DNA from 2 places in the Pseudoalteromonas sp. NZS100_1 genome. Region 1 is predicted to be linked to the other one. Evidence: predicted binding sites of a transcription regulator. Region 1 holds the regulator's gene; the other holds the start of a gene.
What was found. The regulator sigma-54, encoded in region 1, starts transcription at its own class of promoters, with help from an activator protein. The targets are predictions, from matches to a motif close to GTTGGCACGNNNNTNGNNT.
Positions count from the first base shown of each region.

Region 1 (3,898 bases):
AAGAAGGTCAATTAAAAGCTAATGTCGGGATTTTTGAGAAAAACGTTGAAATTATTCACGGTAACCGCCGTATCACAGCCGACCGCTTAGAAGTACATAAACGCGATGAACTTGGCGATAATAAACAATTATTAATTGCTACAGGTAGCCCTGCGCACTTTGAAGAAAAGCAATCAGATGGCACGACTATGAGCGCCAGTGCTGACGAAGTACGTTATGATGTATCTAAGCGTTTTTTAACGCTTGTTGGTAATGCACAAGTATCGCAAGCGGGACAAAAAATAAATGCTAAAAGCATTACCTACGATATAGAGCAGCAGCTAATCAGTGCCGAAAAAGATGAAAACTCAACTGACCGCGTTCACACAATTTTAGTACCAATCGAGACTAAAAAAAGTAAAAAAAGCGACAAAGGTCAACCATGAGCACATTAAAAGCAGAGCTATTAGCAAAGAGCTATAAAGGCCGTGAAGTTGTAAAAAACGTCGGCCTTGAAGTCAAAGCTGGCAGTATTGTTGGCTTACTTGGCCCTAACGGCGCAGGTAAAACTACCACGTTTTATATGATAGTAGGACTTGTACCTAGCGACAAAGGTAAAATATCGATAGACGATAACGATATTACTCTTTTACCTATGCATAGTCGTGCTAGATTAGGCATTGGCTACTTACCGCAAGAGTCTTCAATATTCAGAAAGCTGACTGTTTATCAAAACTTAATGGCCATTTTAGAAACGCGCAAAGAGTTAAATAAACAAGCTAGAGAAGACACTCTCGATAAATTATTAGATGAATTTAGCATACAACACATTCGTGATAGCCAAGGTATGGCATTGTCGGGTGGCGAACGTCGTCGTGTTGAAATAGCACGTGCGCTGGCAGCAGATCCTAAATTTATATTACTGGATGAACCATTTGCAGGTGTTGACCCGATTTCGGTATTAGACATAAAGAAAATAATAGAACATCTTAAAAATCGTGGGATTGGTGTATTAATTACCGATCATAACGTAAGAGAAACCCTTGATGTTTGTGAAAAAGCCTACATTGTTTCTCATGGGGAGCTGATTGCATCAGGTACTCCAGAACACGTATTAAATGATAAAACAGTACGCGATGTTTACTTAGGCGAGCAATTTAGGCTGTAACATTTACGCCATGTCTTTAAGCATCTGCTAGTATTAATTATAACAACATAAAAGGATTGTTAGAGATACATGAGGCAATCACTACAGCTGCGCATGGGCCAGCAACTTACAATGACTCCACAGCTGCAACAGGCTATTCGTTTGTTGCAACTCAGTACATTGGATCTCCAGCAAGAAATACAAGAAGCTCTCGACAGCAACCCGCTATTAGAGGTTGAAGAACCAGACTATTCCGAAGACGCTGCAGGTAAAAACGAGCAAAAAGCAGATACAGATGACATAACTGTTAGCGCATCTGCCGATGATGCTCCAAGCGAATACGAACAAGATAGTGGTGAAGCACTTGCAAAAGACACGCTAAGTGACGACATGGCTATGGATGTTAGTTGGGATGAGTACATGAGTGCCGCCCCAGCAGCATCATCGGGTCCGATGCCTGAAGACGAATCAATATACCAAGGCGCCTCTACTGAAACGCTTCATGAGTATTTAATGTGGCAATTACAACTAACGCCATTTAGCCCTACCGATGAAGCCATTGCTATTGCTATTGTAGAAGCCGTCGATGATTCAGGCATTTTAACACTAAGCTGCGAAGAAATTTTAGAAAGCTTTAATCAAGAAAACGAAGAAGATAACGAAGTTGAACTTGATGAAATTGAAGCAGTATTAAAGCGCATCCAACTGTTTGATCCTGTCGGTATTGCTGCACGTAGTTTACAAGAGTGTTTATGTATTCAACTTAACCAGTTTGATAAAGAAACACCTTACATTAATGAAACGAAAATGATTTTAACCGAGCATATTGATTTATTAGCAGCTCGTGACTATCGTACATTAATGAAGAAGACTAAGCTCAAAGAAGAAGAGCTTAAAGAAGTAATGACATTAATACATACTCTTAGCCCTAAGCCTGCAGATACTATTGTAAGAGAAGAGTCTGAGTATGTTATTCCTGATGTGTCAGTTAAAAAAATTAAAGGCCGCTGGGTTGTTGAGTTAAACCCAGATAGCATGCCTAAAATTCGTGTTAATAGCCAATACGCTGCAATGTCTCGCACTGTAAAATCCAGTGGTGACAGCCAGTTTATTCGCTCGCATTTACAAGAAGCTAAATGGTTTATTAAAAGCTTAGAAAGTAGAAACGACACGCTATTAAAAGTAACAAATTGTATTGTTAAGCAACAACAAGGCTTTTTTGAACACGGTCCTGAAGCCATGAAACCAATGGTTTTAAATGATGTTGCTGAAATGGTAGAAATGCACGAATCAACAATTTCGCGCGTAACAACCCAAAAGTATATGCACACACCCCGTGGTATATTTGAGCTTAAATATTTTTTCTCAAGCCATGTAAGCACCGAAAACGGTGGTGAATGTTCATCTACAGCAATCCGTGCGCTTATCCGAAAATTAATCGCAGCAGAAAACTCAGCAAAACCATTGAGTGATAGCAAAATAGCGGATATATTGGCTGAGCAAGGAATTAAAGTAGCGAGACGTACAATCGCAAAATACCGCGAATCTCTGGCTATTCCACCGTCAAATCAGCGTAAAAGTTTGATTTAAGACGCAAAAAAAAGAGGGTAATGCTTATGCAACTAAACTTAACTGGTCGTCACGTAGAATTAACCGATTCACTAAGAGACTATATTAATACCAAATTTGCGAAGCTAGAAAGACACTCTGATCATATTAATAATGTTCATGTCATTCTCGATGTAGAAAAATTAAATCAAAAAGCAGAAGCCACCATACACGTAAGCGGTGCTGAGCTATTTGCCTCTACAGAACATCAAGATATGTATGCCGCCATTGACTCGTTGATCGACAAGCTCGATCGACAAGTAATTAAACACAAAGAGAAGCTTGCTCGACACTAATATGATGAAATTAAGCTCACTTATATGCCAGGACTGCAGCAAAGCTGCGGTCCTTTTTAATAGCAAAAAAAGAATTTTAGAGTTCATTAGCGAACTTGCTCACGACAAACTTCCGTATTTACCGCAACAAGATATTCTTAATGCTTTAATGAGCAGAGAAAAATTGGGTAGTACAGGTATAGGGCGTGGCATTGCGATTCCTCACGGAAGAATGAGCGGCGCAGAAGAGCCATTAGCTTTAGTGCTCGTTAGTGAAACACCAATAAATTTTGATGCTATAGATAATCGCCCTGTTGATATTTTTGTCGCACTCATCGTACCAGATGGCGATAACCAGCAGCACTTAAAGACTCTAGCAACCATTGCTGATAAACTAAACAACAAAGATTTTTGTAAACAGTTACGCAGTGCAAAATCAGATACTGAGCTTTACCAAGTTATTGTCAATCAATCATAGTTTTATAAAGGGTGTTAAATGGAGTTAATTATCATAAGCGGCCGTTCTGGTTCTGGAAAGTCGGTTGCTTTACGCGTTGTAGAAGATTTAGGTTATTATTGCGTAGATAATATTCCAGTTAACTTGCTTCCTTCATTAGTTCGCAGTGTGTCTGATAGCTATGATAAAATTGCTGTTAGCATTGATGTGCGTAACATCCCTAAACAACAAGATGAATTTAACGATATTCTTGAATACTTGCCTGGCTTTGCAAAACCTACGTTATTTTATTTAGATAGCGACGATCAAACATTGATCAAACGTTTTTCTGAAACTCGTAGATTACACCCACTATCAATTGACTCGTTGCCTCTTGATTTAGCCATCAAAAAAGAAAAAGAATTACTTGATGTATTAATCACCCGCGCCGAC
Region 1 covers NZ_JADYXN010000004.1:37,691-41,588, reverse strand. Annotated here, with positions in the region: gene lptA (lipopolysaccharide transport periplasmic protein LptA) at 1-425, shown strand, start outside; gene lptB (LPS export ABC transporter ATP-binding protein) at 422-1,147, shown strand; gene I6F66_RS03870 (RNA polymerase factor sigma-54) at 1,217-2,716, shown strand; gene hpf (ribosome hibernation promoting factor) at 2,743-3,030, shown strand; gene ptsN (PTS IIA-like nitrogen regulatory protein PtsN) at 3,035-3,487, shown strand; gene rapZ (RNase adapter RapZ) at 3,506-3,898, shown strand, end outside.

Region 2 (3,898 bases), on a different contig from region 1:
CTCGGCGCATTAACTCCTTTAAAAGCAGCGGTATATCATCAGCACGTTCACTCAGCGATGGGTTTTCGATAGGAAATACATTTAAGCGGTAATATAAATCTTCCCTAAAACTGCCCTCTTCAATCATTGTTTCAAGATTACGATGCGTGGCCGCAATAACGCGTACATCAGCCTGAATGGCCTTTGTACCACCAACACGCTCGTAGCTGCGTTCTTGCAATACTCGCAGCAACTTAACTTGCATTTGCAGTGGCATATCGCCTATTTCATCTAAAAATAGCGTTCCACCTTGAGCTAGTTCAAACCGCCCTTTACGAGCCGATATAGCACCAGTGAACGCGCCTTTTTCGTGGCCAAATAGTTCACTTTCGAGCAGCTCAGCCGGTATAGCACCACAGTTAACTGGTACAAACGGTCCATTAATACGCTTTGAAAGCAAGTGTACATTACGGGCAACCACTTCTTTGCCTGTGCCTGATTCGCCTAAAATTAAAACATTAGCGTCGGTTTTTGCCACTTGTTCAATTAAAAAGCGAACATCTTTTACGGCCTCTGTTTCACCAACAAGTCCATCAAAAATTTTATGTGGTTTAGTATGCTTATGCTCGTTTGGCAGCATACGCTGATACTGCTGGCAATCGTGAAGTAACTGAGTTGTCACTTCGTGATTAAATGGCTCGCAAATAAGCCCCACCACATTAGCTATACTTAATAGTGGTTTTAGCGTTTCGCCAATTAATAAAAACGGTAATGTTGGATAGCGTTTAATTAAGCTTTCGTGGTCAAGTGATTGCAACGCTCCTAAAATAATCATGCATTCTTGCTGCTGATATTTTTTGCATTCTTGTTCAAAGCAGTCTTCGCTTAATAGTTGAGCAGCCTCACCAATAAAGCCAAGCGAAGCATTTAATCCTATTGCGCGGTTGTTATTATTATCTAAAATCAAGATCATATTTAGCGAGCCGTACTTTCACTAATTTGTATAATTAGTTAAATTGTAAGCCAGTTCAGCATGGATGCAAGTGATAGCGGCAGTTTTTTGACATAAACGCCAAAAAACAGACGGGTTAGTTAAGTCAATCATACTTAATAGTTAATCATTAAGTATGGGTTATAGTTTTAACTTAGTTATTACTTAGCCATTACCTAGCTATTACTTAACTGTAACTTAGCCTTAAAAATTAATTTACTCGGCAATAAAAATGCTATTGTTAGTAAATAAACTCAATTATAAATTTAAGTTGAAGTTACAAATGCCGATACATAAATAAGTGAAAATGCTTGGCATTAATATTGCTTTGTTTTTATAAAAGTATAAAAGCTTTATTAGATTTTTATATAAGTTTTTATATTAGCTTTCACATAATTTTATCGTTTTAAATTTTAGGATTTCCCCATGGCTCATGTCTCAGTAAAAAAATACGGTCAAGTTCGTGCTAGTAGTATTGCCGAAATGGCTCCTTACGAACAAATAAACCTTATATTCAGTAATATTATCGGTCGCTTAGCAGCAACAAAAGGGTTTATTGAGCGCAAAGAAATACAAAAAAAAGGTGAAAACATTTCAGCCTGTGTTTTATTGTTTGGTGCACTGCAAGACGCACTCAATTTAGAAGTAGAACAAGACCCTAGTATTTCTAACAATTTATTGGCACTTTACGATTACTGCCAGCGCCGTTTAACGCAAGCGAACATAAACAACGATATTGAAGCAGTTATTGAAGTATCAAGTATTGTTAAAGAAATTAAAGAAGGCTGGGATAACATCCCGCTAGATCAACGCAGTCCTGCGGTTTAAATTTAATTATGGACTCGCCAACACCTTCAGAGCCACTAACGAACTACTCTGAGCTCATACAAACGTTGCTTAGTAAAATTGAAGTGTTAGTAAATGATGATAATGCAGACGAAGCTCAGCCTTTTTTAGACACTTTAAATACTGAACTAAAGCAATGGTGCGAAAGTAGCGAAGGTCCAAGTACAGAGCAATTAGAATTAATTCAGCTTCGTATTAATACTATTTTAGTTAAAGCGAATAGTGCAAAAAACGAATCATCAAAAGCTATTATTAAACATAAAAAGTCAGGAAAGGCGATAAAAGCTTATAAAGCCATCTAATGAATAGGTTTAATAAACTACCTTTATTCAAACTAAATACATGGCTATATCTTACTATTTGAATCAAAGAGCAATACACAAAAAAACCGCTAAGTTTAAACTTAGCGGTTTTTTATTAAATCTATAATATTCTTACTCAGCTATTAATTTGATTGCCTAACTACGCCTGGCATGTTCTCTAACTGAGCTTGAACATAACTACTGGTGTTATTAAGGCTCGCTACTAATAAATCCATCGCATTATATTGAGCATATAGTCGAGATGATAGTGACTCCATTTTACTGGCAAGGTCCAAGCGTTCATCATCTAAATCATCTAGCTGATTCGTTTTACTGTCTATTCGGTTTTGAATAATACCGTCGGAATCTGTATAAAAGCTCATTAGCTCATCAAATGACTGTGCAAAGCCATCATCGTCATCACCTACAAAAAACTGTTGCACTAAATTTACATCTGCATCTATTTGCTCATCTAGTGTTTCTGTATTGAGTGTTAAAACACCGTAGCGGTCTGTTTCTACACCTAATTGCGAAAGTGATAATGAGTTACCATCACCTAAGTCAACTGACTCAGTTATTTCACTACGTAGTTTTGACATAACACCACGAAGTAGTGAGTCACCAGCCATTACTCCGGCTCCAGCTTCACTTGAAGCACCTAAATTATTACTCAGCTCTAATAACTCATTGTAGCTACTAATAAAATTATTTAAACCCGTTTTAATATTACTATTATTTTCGGTAACCGATATATCGCTTATGTCGTCATCGGTATCATGCGGTTTTTTAGCTGTGATTGTAATACCGTCAATCACTCCGGCAAATTCATTAGATGAACTACTTACAGTTAGCGAGCCATCAATGGTAATTGATGCATCAGTTGCTGCAATTATTTCACTCGCATTTTGCACGCCAGCAGAATCAAATGCCAAACGAGAAAGACCATTTACATCGGTGTTATTACCATCTGTATCAGCAATTTCTATTTTAATTTCATTTTCTGCACCACTATTTTTAGCGGACATTACCAAATGCTGGCCATTATCATCAGTAATAATAGTCGCATTAATACTGTCGTTATCGCTGCTATCGTTGATCGCATCACGAATTTCACTAAGTGTTGCAGTATCTGATACTTCAATATCAAAGCTATTATCACCTGAGGTTAGGGTCATTGTTCCCTCACCTACCGCTGCATCAGCATCGAATGCTTGCGACAGTATTTTATGCTCCGTGGCTAAGTTGTTAACTTTTACATCATAACCACCTGGTTGAGCATCTTCGTCTGCACTTATAGATATAAAATCATCATTGCCAGATGCTGTTCGCTTTTGATAATTATCACTATCGCCCAATGCTTCCATTGAGGTTTGTACTTTTTCAAGCGCTGACTTGAGTGCGCCAACGGCAGAAATATCTGTAGTTAATTTACTTTCAGTAGTATTTAAGCGAGATTCAGCAGGTGCTTGTTCAGCATTAACTAGTGCATCAACAATATCTGATACTGCTAATCCAGAACCTAACCCATTAAATGTAATAGACATACTTCACCTCTTAAATACTCAAAAATAAACTAACTTAGTATTAGTAGTTAGAACCGCTCACTAAACTGTTTGATCAATCAAAATACCTGCCGATTCAGATAATTTAGACACTAAACTTAACACTTCCTCAGAAGGGTATTGCTTAATTACTTCGCCGCTGTTTTTATCTAGCACTTTAATGACATCGCGGCCTGAATCTTCATCAACTTTAAATTGCAAGCTTCGGTTCATTTCGC
Region 2 covers NZ_JADYXN010000001.1:146,359-150,256, forward strand. Annotated here, with positions in the region: gene I6F66_RS00710 (sigma-54-dependent Fis family transcriptional regulator) at 1-952, opposite strand, end outside; gene fliS (flagellar export chaperone FliS) at 1,397-1,798, shown strand; gene I6F66_RS00720 (hypothetical protein) at 1,807-2,118, shown strand; gene fliD (flagellar filament capping protein FliD) at 2,262-3,662, opposite strand; gene I6F66_RS00730 (flagellar protein FlaG) at 3,723-3,898, opposite strand, start outside.
Region 2: a site for sigma-54 is predicted at 1,281-1,299, ahead of fliS (flagellar export chaperone FliS). Genes of this name have one in related genera too.